Regions from separate parts of the Rubrivivax sp. JA1026 genome, predicted to be linked through region 1. Evidence: predicted binding sites of a transcription regulator. Region 1 holds the regulator's gene; the other holds the start of a gene.
The links. Region 1 encodes sigma-54, which starts transcription at its own class of promoters, with help from an activator protein. Its sites were predicted from a motif close to TGGCANGNAANCTGCTTT; they were not measured.

Region 1 (7,158 bases):
TGGGCGACTCGATCTGCCGCCTGTTCGAGTCGCAGGGCTGGGACGTGACGCGCGAGTTCTATTACAACGACGCCGGCGTCCAGATCCAGAACCTGGCCACGTCGACGCGCTGCCGCCTGAAGGGCCTCAAGCCCGGCGACGACGGCTGGCCCGAGTCGGCCTACAACGGCGACTACATCGCCGACATCGCCGCCGACTTCGCCGCGAAGAAGACGGTGCACGCCGACGACCGCGCCTTCACCGCCTCGGGCGACGCCGACGACGTCGACGGCATCCGCCAGTTCGCCGTCGCCTACCTGCGCCACGAGCAGGACCTGGATCTGCAGGCCTTCGGCGTGCGCTTCGACAACTACTACCTCGAGTCCAGCCTCTACGCCGACGGCCGCGTCGAGGACACCGTGCGCCGCCTCGTCGACGCCGGCAAGACCTTCGAGGACGGCGGCGCGCTGTGGCTGCGCAGCACCGACTACGGCGACGACAAGGACCGCGTGATGCGCAAGTCCGACGGCAGCTACACCTACTTCGTGCCCGACGTCGCGTACCACATCGCCAAGTTCGAGCGCGGCTTCACCAAGGTCATCAACGTCCAGGGCAGCGACCACCACGGCACGATCGCGCGGGTGCGCGCCGGCCTGCAGGCCGCCGGCGTCGGCATCCCCGCCGGCTACCCCGACTACGTGCTGCACAAGATGGTCACCGTGATGAAGGGCGGGCAGGAGGTGAAGATCTCCAAGCGCGCCGGCAGCTACGTCACGCTGCGCGACCTGATCGACTGGACCAGCCGCGACGCGGTGCGCTACTTCCTCATCAGCCGCAAGGCCGACACCGAGTTCGTCTTCGACATCGACCTGGCGCTGAAGGCCAACGACGAGAACCCGGTCTTCTACGTCCAGTACGCGCACGCGCGCATCTGCTCGGTGCTGGCGCAGTACCAGGGCGAGACCGACTTCGCCGGCGCCGACCTGTCGCGGCTGACGGCGCCGTCGGAATACGCGCTGATGCTGCAGCTGGCGGCCTACCCGGGCATGCTCGAGCGCGCCGCGGCCGAACACGCGCCGCACGACGTCGCGTTCTACCTGCGCGACCTGGCCGCGGCCTTCCACAGCTACTACGCCGCCGAACGTTTCCTCGTCGATGACCCGGCGCTGGCCCGCGCGCGCATGGCGCTGCTGGCGGCCACCGCCCAGGTGCTGCGCAACGCGCTGGGCATGCTGGGCGTGTCGGCGCCGACCTCGATGTCGCGCGCCGCCGCCGAAGAGGTGCCGGCGTGAAGGGCCAGCGCGGCGGCTTCGCGCTCGGGCTGATCGTCGGCCTGCTCGCCGGCCTGGCGATCGCGCTGGCGGTGGCGCTGTACATCACCAAGGCGCCGGTGCCCTTCATCGACAAGGTGCCGCAGCGCACCGCCGAGCAGGACAGCGCCGAGGTCGAGCGCAACAAGCGCTGGGACCCGAACGCGCCGCTGGCCGGCAAGCAGCCGCCGCTGCCGGCGGCGGCGGCCTCGGCGCCGACGGCCGCACCGTCCGCGCCGCCGACGGCCGCGCGGACGCCCGCCAGCGCCCCGGCCGCGCAGGGTGGCTCCACCCGCGATCCGGCGGCCATCCTCGCCGGCCAGTCCACCGACCGGGCCGCTGAAGCGTTCGTGTACTTCGTGCAGACCGGCGCGTTCACGCGCACCGAGGACGCCGAGCAGGAGCGCGCCCGCCTGGCGATGCTCGGCTTCACGGCCAAGGTGAGCGAGCGCGAGCAGGCCGGCAAGACGATGTACCGGGTGCGCACGGGCCCCTACGGCACGCGCGACGACGCCGAGGCCGTCCAGGGACGGCTGCAGGCGGCGAACATCGACGCCCGGCTGGTCCGCGCCGAGAAGCCCTGAGCAGGGAACCCGGCACGGGTGCGGCCGGTCCCATGCGACGACACCGATCACTCGAAAGGAAACTCATGAAGCGGCGCGATTTCTCGATCCAACTGGCCGGTGCGGGCCTGGGCCTGGCGATGGCCGGTGGCGCCCGCGCGCAGGGCGGGCCGGTCGAGGGCACGCATTACGTGCGGCTGCAGACGCCCGCACCGACCTCGATCCCCGAGGGCAAGAAGGTCGAGGTCGTCGAGTTCTTCTGGTACGAGTGCGGCCACTGCTTCAACTTCGAGCCGCTGCTGGAGACCTGGAGCAAGCGCCTGCCGGCCGACGTCGTGTTCCGCCGCGTGCCGGTGGGCTTCACCGCGCGCCACCAGATCGCCCAGAAGATCTTCTACGCGCTCGAGGAGATGGGTCAGGTCGGCGCGGTGCACCGCAAGGTGTTCAACGCGATCCACGTGCAGGGCAAGCGCCTGCTGTCGGAGTCGGACATCATCGACTTCATGGTCGCCAACGGCCTCGACGGCAAGCGCTTCGGCGACGCCTTCCGCTCGTTCAGCGTGGCGACCAAGGCCAGCCGCGCCAAGCAGCTCGCCGACGCCTACAAGATCGACGGCGTGCCGGCGATGGGCATCCAGGGCCGGTACTACACTTCCGGCGCCCTGGCCGGCGGCCACGAGCGTGCGCTCGCGGTGGCCGACTTCCTGATCGCCCGCTCCCGCCAGGGCGCCTGAGCCCGGGCCCGCGCCGGGTCTTGATCCGGCGCATCGGCCTCGCAACGCGGGGCCCGCGAACCCTGTTCGACGGCACGAACTTGTGGCTAGAATGCTTGCAAGTTTCGTGCCGAAAATGACGCTCCGTTTCGCCCTCCTCCGCCGTGCCGCACCGCTGGTGCTGGCGCTGCTGTGCGCCGCCGCGGCCGCCGAGCGCGCCGACCGCGAGCGCCAGATGGTCGTCGAGGCCGACCGGCCGGGCTCGGTCGACCTGCAGCGCCAGCTCGTCGAGTTCAACGGCAACGTCGTCATCACCCAGGGCACGATGGTCATCCGCGCCGACCGCGTCGAGCTGCGCGAGACGGCCGACGGCTACCGCGCCGCCACCGCCATCGGCAGCGCCGGCCGCCCGGCGAGCTACCGCCAGAAGCGTGACGGCGTCGACGAGGTCGTCGAGGGCGTGGCCGACCGCATCGAGTACGACGGCCGCGCCGACACGCTGCGTTTCATCGGCAACGGCGCGGTGCGCCGGCTGCGCGGCGCGGTCGTCGCCGACGAGATCACCGGCTCGCAGATCGTCTGGGACAACACCGCCGAGACCTTCAGCGTCGCCGGCGGCGAGACGACCCGTGCCAACCCGAGCGGTCGCGTGCGCGCGGTGCTGAGCCCGCGCAGCGACAAGGCGGCCACGCCGCCGGCCGCGCCGGCCTCGGCCGCGCCGCTGGCGCCGGCGCGCTCGCTCGGGGGCCAGCGCTGATGGAAACCGCCGTCGCGGGCAGCCGGCTCGAAGCCGAGAACCTGCAGAAGAGCTACGGCCAGCGGCGCGTCGTCAAGGACGTGCACCTGTCGGTGGCCGCCGGCGAGGTCGTCGGCCTGCTCGGCCCCAACGGCGCCGGCAAGACCACCACCTTCTACATGGTCGTCGGCCTGGTGCGTGCCGACGCCGGCCAGATCCGCATCGACGGCCGCCCGGTCGAGCGCCTGCCGATCCACCAGCGATCGCGCCTGGGGCTGTCGTACCTGCCGCAGGAAGCGTCGATCTTCCGCAAGCTGACCGTCGAGGAGAACATCCGCGCCGTGCTCGAGCTGCAGCAGGGCCCGGACGGCCGGCCGCTGAAGCCGGCGCAGATCCAGGAGCTGCTGGACAAGCTGCTGCACGACCTGTCGATCGAGAAGCTGCGCGACTCGCCGGCGCCGGCGCTGTCCGGCGGCGAGCGCCGCCGCGTCGAGATCGCCCGGTCGCTGGCCACGCAGCCGCGTTTCATCCTGCTCGACGAGCCCTTTGCCGGCGTCGACCCGATCGCCGTCATCGAGATCCAGCGCATCATCGCCTTCCTCAAGTCGCGCGGCATCGGGGTGCTGATCACCGACCACAACGTGCGCGAGACGCTGGGCATCTGCGACCGCGCCTACATCATCAGCGAAGGCAGCGTGCTCACCGAAGGCACGCCGCAGGCGATCGTCGAGAACGCCGAGGTGCGCAAGGTCTACCTCGGCGAGCATTTCAAGATGTGACGCGCGGCCGATGAAGCCCTCCCTCCAAGTCCGCCTGTCGCAGCATCTGGCGCTGACGCCGCAGCTGCAGCAGTCGATCCGGCTGCTGCAGCTGTCGACGCTGGAGCTGCACCAGGAAGTCGAGCAGATGCTCGAGCAGAACCCGTTCCTGGAGATGGACGAGGACGCGGCGACACCGTTCGACCCGCCGGCCGAACGTGCCACCGTCGACCGCGTCGCCGAGCGTGACGACGGCGACGGTGCCGCCGAGCCGGCACCGGCCGAGGTCGACGCCGCCGAGTTCGGCACCACCGAACGCGAGGACTGGGAGAACGGCACCGAGCGCGACGACTTCGACGGCATCCGCGAGACCCCGGCCGCGGCCGCGCCCGAAAGCGACGACGACCTCGACCCGCAGGAGCGCCGCGCCGGCGCCGGCACGCTGCAGGACCACCTGCGGCGCCAGATCGCCGGCATGCGGCTGTCGGCCGAGGACGCTGCGGCACTGCACGTGCTGATCGAGTCGCTGGACGACGACGGCTACCTCGCCGACCCGCTGGAGGACATCGCCGCGCGCCTGGCCGACATGCTGGACCTGGACGACGAGGAGCAGCGCGAGGCCCTGGCCGACCGCCTGCAGTGCGCGCTGCGCTGGCTGCAGAGCCTGGAGCCGACCGGCGTCGGCGCACGTTCGCTGTCCGAGTGCCTGGTGCTGCAACTGCGCACGACGCCGCGCTGCGAGGCGCGCGAGGTCGCGATCCGCATCTGCGAGCACTCGCTGGAGCTGCTGGCCCGGCGCGACGTGAAGAAGCTGACCGCCGCCACCGGCGCCGGCGAGGACCTGCTGCGCCAAGCGCAGGCACTGATCGTCGCCTGCGAGCCCAAGCCGGGGCGGCCGTTCGCGCCGGCCGAGTCGAACATCATCGTGCCCGACGTCATCGTCCAGAAGTCGGGGCGCGGCTTCAAGGTGCTGCTGAACCCGGACGTGATGCCCAAGCTGCGCATCAACGACCTCTACGCCCAGGCGATCCGCGGCCAGCGCAACGGCGCCGGCGGGCTGTCGTCGCGGCTGCAGGAGGCGCGCTGGTTCATGAAGAACATCCAGCAGCGTTTCGACACCATCCTGCGTGTGTCCAAGGCCATCGTCGAGCGCCAGAAGGGTTTCTTCACGCACGGCGCGATCGCGATGAAGCCGCTGGTGCTGCGCGAGATCGCCGACGAGCTGGGCCTGCACGAGAGCACGATCTCGCGCGTGACGACGGCCAAGTACATGGCCACGCCGCAGGGCACCTTCGAGCTGAAGTACTTCTTCGGCAGCTCGCTGAACACCGAGGCCGGCGGCAACGCGTCGAGCACCGCGGTGAGGGCGCTGATCCAGCAGCTCGTCTCGGCCGAGGACGCCAGCAAGCCGCTGTCGGACAGCCAGCTGTCGCAGATGCTCGAGGAGCAGGGCATCCAGGTCGCGCGCCGCACCGTCGCCAAGTACCGCGAGGCGCTGAAGATCGCGCCGGCCTCGCTGCGCCGGGCGATCTGACGCGACCACAGCCCGGGGTCAGGTCCCGCAGGACCTGACCCCGTCCTCCGCCGCGACGCGCCGCCGCCGCAGCTGAGGCAGCCCGGGCAGCCCGGGGTCAGGTCTCGCGAGACCTGACCCCGTCCTCCGCGTCCTCCGCCACAACGCGCCGCCGCCGCCGCCGCAGCTGGACTACAGTCCAGCGCTTTCGTCCGTCGCGCCGCCGTCATGACCGTCTCCCTGTTCCTTCCCTGCGCCGGTGGCGTCGAGCCGCTGCTGGCCGACGAGGCCGCCCGCATCACCGGCTGCCGCACCGAGGCCGTGCGCGGCGGCGTCTTCGTCGACGGCGACGCCCGCGCCGCGATGGCGCTGAACCTGGAGAGCCGGCTCGCCCAGCGTGTGCTGTGGCCGCTGATCGACGGCCCCTACCGCGACGAGCACGAGCTCTACGAACTCGCGCGCCGCGTGCGCTGGGACGACTGGATCACGCCGCGCCAGACGCTGCGTGTCGACGTCGCGGCGCAGCGTTCGCCGCTGAAGAGCCTGAACTTCGCGACGCTGCGCGTGAAGGACGCCGTCTGCGACCAGCTGCGCGAAACGAGCGGCGAACGCCCCAGCGTCGACACCCGCCACCCCGACCTGTCGCTGCAGCTGTACGTCGGCCCCGAGCACGCGACGCTGTACGCCGACACCTCGGGCGAGGCGCTGTTCAAGCGCGGCTGGCGCGACGAACGCGCCGGTGGCGTCAAGGGCGAGGCGCCGCTGAAGGAGACGCTGGCCGCGGCGATGCTGGCCGCCGCCGGCTGGCAGGGCCGCGAGGAGGACGGCGCGCTGCTCGACCCCTGCTGCGGCGCCGGCACGATCGCCATCGAGGCCGCGCAGATCGCCTGCGGCATCGCCCCGGGCATCAAGCGCCGTTTCGCCTTCGAGCGCCTGCTGCCCTTCCGCGACCAGCTCGGTGCCTGGCGCGAGCTGCAGCAGGCCGCGCGCGAACGTGTGCACGCGCCTGCGGTCGAGGTCTTCGCCGGCGACGTGAGCTTTCGCATGACCGACTTCGCGGCGCGCAATGCCGCCAACGCCGGCGTCGGCCAGGCCATCGCCTTCAAGACTGCCGACGCGCTGCAGCGCCCGGCGCCGGCCGAACGCGGCACGCTGATGCTCAACCCGCCGTACGGCGAGCGCATCGCGCCCAAGGGCAGCGGCAGCGCCCGCGGCGACGCGCCCGGCGGCGCGCGTGAAGGCTTCGACGGCGGCGGCTCGTCGGCCGAGTTCTTCGGCGCGCTGGCCGCGCACTGGAAACGCCGCTACGCCGGCTGGACGGCCTGGGTGCTGAGCCCGGAGATGAAGCTGCCGTCGCTGATGCGGCTGAAGGAGAGCCGGCGCGTGCCGATGTGGAACGGGCCCATCGAATGCCGGCTGTTCCGCTTCGACATGGTTGCCGGGTCCAACAAGGAGGCCGCATGAAGCGTCTGCACATCGACTTCGTCAGCGACGTCGTCTGCCCCTGGTGCGCCGTCGGCCTGGCGTCGCTGGAGCGGGCGCTCGAGAACCTGGCCGGCGAGATCGAGGCCGAGATCGAGGTTCGC
Region 2 (7,158 bases), on a different contig from region 1:
GGGTCGCGCAGGTAACGCGCGGCCAGCTTGGCGACGTCTTCGGGATAGGTGGCCGAGAACAGCAGCGTCTGGCGCTTGCTCGTCGGCGGGCAGTGACGCGCGACGGCGGCGATGTCCTCGGCGAAGCCCATGTCGAGCATGCGGTCGGCTTCGTCGAGCACGAAGGTCGTCAGCGCCTCCAGCGCCAGCGAGCCGCGCTCCAGGTGGTCGAGCACACGCCCCGGCGTGCCGACGACGACGTGCGCGCCGTGCTCCAGGCTGACGAGCTGCGGCCGGATCGCGGCGCCGCCGCACAGCGTCAGCACCTTGACGTTGTCTTCGGCGCGCGCCAGGCGGCGGATCTCCTGCGAGACCTGCTCGGCGAGTTCACGCGTCGGGCAGAGCACCAGCGCCTGTGTGGCAAAGCGCTTGGCGTCGAGCCTGGCCAGCAGCGGCAGCGAAAAGGCCGCGGTCTTGCCGCTGCCGGTCTTGGCCTGGGCGATCAGGTCGCGCCCGGCCAGCGCCGGCGGCAGCGCCGCGGCCTGGATCGGCGTCATGCAGTCGTAGCCCAGCTGTTGCAGGTTGGCGAGCACGGCCGGCGACAGCGGCAGCGTGGAGAAAGCGGGGCCGGCGGGCGCGGCGGGAGATTCGGTCATGCCCCGATTGTCGAGGCTGGGGCCGGCCGGCGCCGGGATTTCAGAGTTCGCGTGCCGTCAGCCACAGCCGCAGCTCGAACTCCAGCGTCGGGTACTCGGGCTCCATGTGGCGGCACAGCGCGTAGAAGGCCTTGTCGTGCTCGCGCTCCTTCAGGTGCGCGAGCTCGTGCACGGCGATCGTGCGCAGGAAGTCGGCCGGCGCCTCCTTGAACAGCGCGGCGATGCGGATCTCGCGTTTGGCCTGCAGCCGCCCGCCCTGCACACGCGACACCGCGGTGTGCGTGCCCAGCGCGTTCTTCACGACGTGCAGCTTGGGGTCGAAGACGACCTTGGACAGCGGCGGCGCGCTCTTCATGAACCGCGACTTCAGCGCGCAGACGTAGTCGTAGAGCTCGCGCTCGTTGCGCACCGGCGAAGGCTCGGGGTGGCGGCGCGCGACGTAGTCGGCCAGCCGGCCTTCGGCGATCAGCGCCTGGACCTGGGCCAGCAGGTCGGGCGGGTAGCCCTGCAGATACTTGAGTTCTGACACCGGCTCAGCAGCGGCCCGAGCGCCGGCTGCGCGGCTGCAGCTTGTCGAGCTCGGCGAACTGCTGCTTGAGCAGCAGCATCAGCGCCCGCGCCTGGTCGACCGGCAGGCTGAGACAGGAGCCGGCGGCGCCTTCGTCGCGCGCCGGGCGCGGCAGCACCAGCGCGTCGACGCCGATCTCGATCAGGCCCTTGTCGTGACGCAGGGACTTCAGGCGCTGGACTTCGATGTCGTAGGTCTTCATGCGGGGGCGGGGTGACGCGAAAGCCGGCGATTGTCCGCCGCCCGCGGCCGCAGCGGGCCGTGTTCACGACAACGACCGGCCCCGCGGCCGTCGCGCCCCATGCGCCCTGAAGATCCGCCCGCGCCCCGAGCGGCAACGCCGGCTCGGCCCGCCCGGCGTGCCGGGCGCTGCGGCAGCCGGCTCAGTGACGGCGGCGGCGGTTCGCGGCGGCCACGCCGAACAGCGCCAAGCCGGCCAGCGCCAGCGTCGCCGGTTCCGGCACGTCGTTGCCGGGCTCGCCGACGACGACGCGGATCGCGCTGCGGCCCATCTCGGCACCGGCCGCGGAGTAGGCGACCAGGGCGAACGTGTACTCGCCGGCGGCGAACGCGTCGAAGGCCTTGCCCACCTCGAGGAAGTCCATGCCGAGGTTCCACGAGTCCTGGATCAGCGGCAGCGCCGAGAACGCGCCGCCGATGTGCGCCGCCTGGTCGGTGCCGGCCGCCGGATCGCGGTCGATCAGCAGCTGCACCGAGTAGCTGGTGGTGTCCAGGCCGCTGACGTAGTACGCGAAGTTCCACAGCGCATACGGGTTCGCCGGCGACGGCGACTGTTGCGACACCCCGTCCGGCGCGAAGAAGGTCCCGGCGCCGTCGTTGGCGAGGTTCGGCCCGACGTAACGCTGATGCGCGGTCAGGCCGAGCGTCAGGCCGTTCTCGAACTCCGTCACCGCCACGGCGTTGTTCGGGATGCCGCTGCCGCCGAAGGTGGCGCCCGGCAGCGTGCCGAAGCGGTCGTAGGTCGGCGTGACCGGCGCAGCGATCGCGGAAGCGCAGGCGACGGTGGCGAGAGCGGACAAGGTGCAGCGCAAGATGTTCATGACGGTGTCAAACGTGATTTCCTGCATCAAAAGCACGTGACATGCCACTCCACCTCGGGGCGGCAGATTTCGCCGGTGTGACAAGGGTTTGTCCGCAGCGGCGGGGCCGCGGGCCGAGGCTGCGAACCGGTCGGTGTCAAGGATGCCGACAGGCCGGATGCGACCGGTCCCGCGCGAGCGTGCCGACCGGGCGGGCCGGCGTCCTGGTACAACCTGCCGCCGAGAACGCTCAGCGAGAACACGACGATGCCCCTGATGGAGATCGGCGCGGGCCTGCGCGGGCCGGGTGCCGGCCGATGACGCCGGGACTCCTGCCCTCCGGCCTGTACGACCTGCTGCTCACCGAGCGCCTGGAGCGCCTGCTCGCCGCCGACCCGGGCGCGCGGCATCAGGTCCTGCCGCTGGCCGGGAATGCGGCCGAACTCGTGGCCGATGCCCTGGTCCGGCAGCTCGCCGCCCTGCTGGAGGAACTGCCCGGCGACGGCGAAGACGCGGCGACACGCCAGCTGGGGCTGGTCAACGAGCTGCTGATCTGGCTGCGCGAGCGGCTGCAGGGCAACACCAGCCGAGGCGCGGCCGCCGCTGTCGACCTGCTGGCGCCGCCAGCGCGGCTGCTGCGCGCCGTGCACCGCTCGCCGACCCGCCCGACACCGCCCGAGCTCGGCCTGGCCATGCCGTGGCTGTTCACCGCCGGCAAGGGCTCGCCGTCGCTGCTGCAGGAACTGCGCCGCGAGCTGGCATCCAGCGACCGGGTCGACATCCTGGTCAGCTTCATCACCGTATCGGGCGTGCGCAAGCTGCAGGACGTGCTGCAGCAGATCACCGCCCGCGGCGGCGACGCCGGCGCGCCCGGGCCGCGCATCCGCATCCTCACCACCACCTACACCGGAGCCACGGAGCTGCGCGCGCTCGACGAGTTGGCACGCCTGCCGGGCTGCGACGTCCGCGTGTCACTGGACGGCCGCCGCACGCGGCTGCATGCCAAGGCCTGGATGTTCCACCGCGCCAGCGGCTTCGGCTCGGCCTACATCGGCAGCGCCAACCTCAGCGGCGCGGCGCTGACGGGCGGCCTGGAGTGGACCGTCAAGCTCACCCAGCGCGGGCAGGCCGCCTTGTTCACGCGCGCCGAGGCGCACTTCGAGACGCTGTGGTCGGACAACGAGTTCCGCCGCTACGACCCCGACGACGCCACGCACCGCCAGGCCCTCGCCGCGGCGCTGCGGCGCGAGTCGGGCGCCGGGCCGGGCGATGGCGGCCCGGGGGCCGTCGGCTTCTTCGACCTGCAGCCCAAGAGCTACCAGCAGGAGATGCTGGAGCAGCTGGTGGCCGAACGCGCGCACGGCCGCCAGCGCAACCTGCTGGTGGCCGCCACCGGCACCGGCAAGACGGTGGTCGCCGCGTTCGACTACCGCGCCAGCTGCGAGCGCCTGGGCGGGCGGCCTCGGCTGCTGTTCGTGGCGCACCGCGAGGAGATCCTGCGCCAGGCGCTGCGCACCTACCGCGAGGTGCTGCGCGACCCCGAGTTCGGCGACCTGCTCTGCGGCACGCACGAGCCCGGGCAGCTGGACCACCTGTTCGCCACGATCGACAGCGTCAGCAGCCGCGATCTCGTCGCCACGGCGGGCGCCACGCACTGGCACACCGTGGTGGTCGACGAGTGCCATCGCCTGGCCGCCGAGCGCTTCGACGCCTTCGTGCGCGCGGTCCGCCCGGCCGTCCTGCTGGGCCTCACGGCCACGCCCGAGCGCAGCGACGGCAAGCCGCTCGCGCCCTACTTCGACCACCGCCCCGACGGCAGCCCCGCGGTGGAGCTGCGCCTGTGGCACGCACTGGACCTGCAGCTGCTCGCCCCGTTCGAGTACTACGCCTGCGACGACGAGACCGACTTCTCGTCGGTGCCCTGGGACCTGCCTGGCGAACGCGACGCGATCGACAAGCTCGTCACCGCCAACGACCTTCGCGCGAGGCTGGTCGTCAAGGAGTGGATGCGGCTCGCGTCCGAGCCCCGGCAGTCCCGGGCGCTGGTGTTCTGCGTCTCGGTGGCGCACGCCGAGTTCATGACCGAGCGGCTCAACCGCGCCGGGCTGCCGGCGGCCTGCGTCGTCGGCAGCACCCCGGGCGACGAACGCCGCCGCGCACCGCAGCGGCTGGCCAGCGGCGAGCTCTGCGCCCTCGTGACCGTGGACCTCTACAACGAAGGCGTGGACCTGCCGACGGTGGACACCCTGCTGCTGCTGCGCCCGACGCAGAGTCCGGTGCTGTTCCAGCAGCAGCTGGGCCGCGGGCTGCGCCTGGCGCCGAGGAAGGACAGCTGCCTGGTGCTGGACTTCGTCGGCCAGCACCGCGCCGACTTCCGCTTCGACCGGCTGCTGTCGGGCATCACCGGGCTGACGCGGCGCGAGCTGGCCGACGCCGTGGAGCACGGCTTCGGCAGCCTGCCGCCGGGTTGCCACATCCACCTGCAGAAGCAGACGCGAGAGCAGGTGCTGGGCAGCCTGCGCACGCTCACGCAGCAGAGCTGGAGGCGACTGAAGACCGAGCTGCAGGCCTACGCCGCGCTGCGCGGCCGCAGCGCCGTGCGCCTGGCCGACTTCCTGAGCGACCAGGCGCTGGAACTGGAAGACGTGTACCGCGCCGGCACCGGTGGCACACGCAGCGGCTGGACCGCGCTGAAGCGCGAGGCCGGGCTTCTGGTGTGCGAGCCCGGCCCCGAGGAGGACTACTTCAGCCGGCGCGCGGCCGACCTGCTGCACATCGACGACCCGGCCCGGCTGACGCTGCTCGGCCGCCTGCCCGCGCTGCACGCCACCCGCCACGCGCTCGACGCAAGCGACCGGGCCTTGCTGCAGATGCTGGCCTACCAGGTCGACGGCCGCCACGAACAGAAAGGCGACGCCGCCACCTTCCTCGCCCGCCTGGCGGCACATGCGCCGGTGCTCGAGGAACTGGCCGAGCTCGGCGGCTGGCTGGAAGCCTCGAACGCACGGCCCGCCGTGCCGCTGCCGGGCCTGGACGACACGCCGCTGGTGCTGCACGCCCGCTACGGCATCCGCGAGATCCTGACCGCCGTGGGCTGGCTGAGCGCCGAGCGTCGCGTGCCCTTCCAGGCCGGAGTGCTGGCCCTGGCCGAGCGCCGGACCGAGCTGCTGTTCGTGACGCTCGACAAGAGCGAGGGCTTCCACGACCGCATCGCCTACCGCGACTACGCGATCAGCGCCGAGCGTTTCCACTGGCAGTCGCAAAACAGCGCCGGCCCCGACACACCGGCCGGACGGCGCTACCTGGAGAGCGCGCACAACGGCTGGCGCTTCCAGCTCTTCGTGCGGGCGCACAAGGGCGAGCCCTACCGCGCCTGCGGCCCCGTCACCCTCGACGGCGCCGAGGGCAGCCGACCGATGAGCATCACCTGGCGGCTGCAGCGGCCGCTGCCGGCGCGGCTGTTCCGGGAGTTCAGCGTGCTGCGGGGCAGCTGAAGACGCGCAGCCCGGTATTCAGCCCGACAGCAGGTCCGGCCGATGCGCCTTCAGCCAGGCCAGCACGTGCCCCTGCAGCGCCTTCGCGCTGGCCAGGCACTCGGTGGCCACGGCTTCGGGGATGAGATCGCCCGAGTAGTCGGACAAGTTGCGTTGCTTGCGCAGCGCGTCGAGCACGATGACCTGGGCCGGCGCGACGCCGACGCTGGTGCCGAGGGTCTGGATCGCCGTCTGGTGGTGTCCGGGCTTGCTGGTCAGCGTGCGGTAGCCGTTGGCCTGCAAGGCCACCATCGACAGCTGCATGATGGCCTTGTAGGCCGCGTCGAAGCGGTTCTCCGCGCTCAGGCCGGCCAGCTGCGCATCGGCCAGATTGCGCTGCGCAGCCGCCAGCAGCTTGCCGACAGCGGCCGCGTCCGGCTGGATCGCGTCAAGGCTGATGCCCAGCAAGTTCTTCAAGGTCATCGGCGTTGCCGATCAGGAAGATCTTGGGGCGCGACAGCACGTCCCGCAGGAACGGCTCCGAACGAGCCCTTGCCGCAAAGTCGTCGAGCGCGAATACCTTCGGGTTGATCTCGCGACCCAGGGTGGTCTGCGCCGGGTACAGCGCCTGGACCACGTCTCGGAAGCCGGCATCGCCGACCAGGAGCACGTCGATGTCGCTGCCGGCCGTTTCCTCCCCGCGGGCGACCGAGCCGAAGACAAAGGCCAGCTTCACGCGCCCGGCCAGCGGCGCCAACGCTGCCGAGAGCACATCGCCCAGGCCCGAGGTCTTGCGCAGGATGCTGGCCAGCTCGGCGTAGATCGGGCCGCTGGTGTTGGCGCTGTAGACCTGCTGGTTGCCGCGCTTCTCACGCCGCAGCAGCCCCGCCTCGGCCAGCTTGGTGAGCTCACGCGTGATCGTGCCGGCCGGCAGGCCCGTGCGGCGAGCGACCTCCCGGCCATGCAGCGCTTCCTCCGGCCGCAACAACAGCAGCCCGAGCACGCGACGGCGGTATTCGGGGAACAGCAGGGAGGCCAAGGATTGATGCATGGAAGGCGCCAATTGTCGCTTTATTTGCATCGATTTACCAGACACCTCAACACGACACGCCGCCCGAAAACAAGCGGGGCATCAGGCGACTGCAGGTGGCAAACGACACCGACCTGGGCCCGTGGAGGCCTACATCAGCACGATGTCGTACTGCTCCGGGTTCATCGTCGCCTCGGCCGACAGCGAGATCGGCTTGCCGATGAACTCCGACAGCCCGGCGATGTGGCCGCTCTCCTCGTCGAGCAGCATCTCGACGACGGCGGCGCTGGCGATGACGCGGAATTCCTTCGGGTTGAACTGCCGCGCCTCGCGCAGGATCTCGCGCAGGATGTCGTAGCAGACGCTGCGCGCGGTCTTCACCTGGCCGCGGCCCTGGCAGGTCGGGCAGGGT

Region 2: a site for sigma-54 is predicted at 2,294-2,311, ahead of G5B56_RS11225 (PEP-CTERM sorting domain-containing protein). Genes of this name have one in related genera too.

What each region holds. Positions count from the first base shown of each region.
Region 1 is NZ_JAALCQ010000007.1:189,553-196,710, forward strand. It holds gene argS (arginine--tRNA ligase) at 1-1,271, shown strand, start outside; gene G5B56_RS13475 (SPOR domain-containing protein) at 1,268-1,873, shown strand; gene G5B56_RS13480 (thiol:disulfide interchange protein DsbA/DsbL) at 1,939-2,586, shown strand; gene lptA (lipopolysaccharide transport periplasmic protein LptA) at 2,702-3,322, shown strand; gene lptB (LPS export ABC transporter ATP-binding protein) at 3,322-4,080, shown strand; gene G5B56_RS13495 (RNA polymerase factor sigma-54) at 4,091-5,593, shown strand; gene G5B56_RS13500 (class I SAM-dependent RNA methyltransferase) at 5,801-7,036, shown strand; gene G5B56_RS13505 (DsbA family oxidoreductase) at 7,033-7,158, shown strand, end outside.
Region 2 is NZ_JAALCQ010000005.1:289,082-296,239, reverse strand. It holds gene dbpA (ATP-dependent RNA helicase DbpA) at 1-635, opposite strand, end outside; gene G5B56_RS11235 (YgjP-like metallopeptidase domain-containing protein) at 676-1,164, opposite strand; gene G5B56_RS11230 (hypothetical protein) at 1,169-1,405, opposite strand; gene G5B56_RS11225 (PEP-CTERM sorting domain-containing protein) at 1,587-2,264, opposite strand; gene G5B56_RS11220 (DUF3427 domain-containing protein) at 2,561-5,737, shown strand; gene G5B56_RS11215 (DNA-binding protein) at 5,756-6,199, opposite strand; gene G5B56_RS11210 (nucleotidyltransferase domain-containing protein) at 6,165-6,755, opposite strand; gene rng (ribonuclease G) at 6,897-7,158, opposite strand, start outside.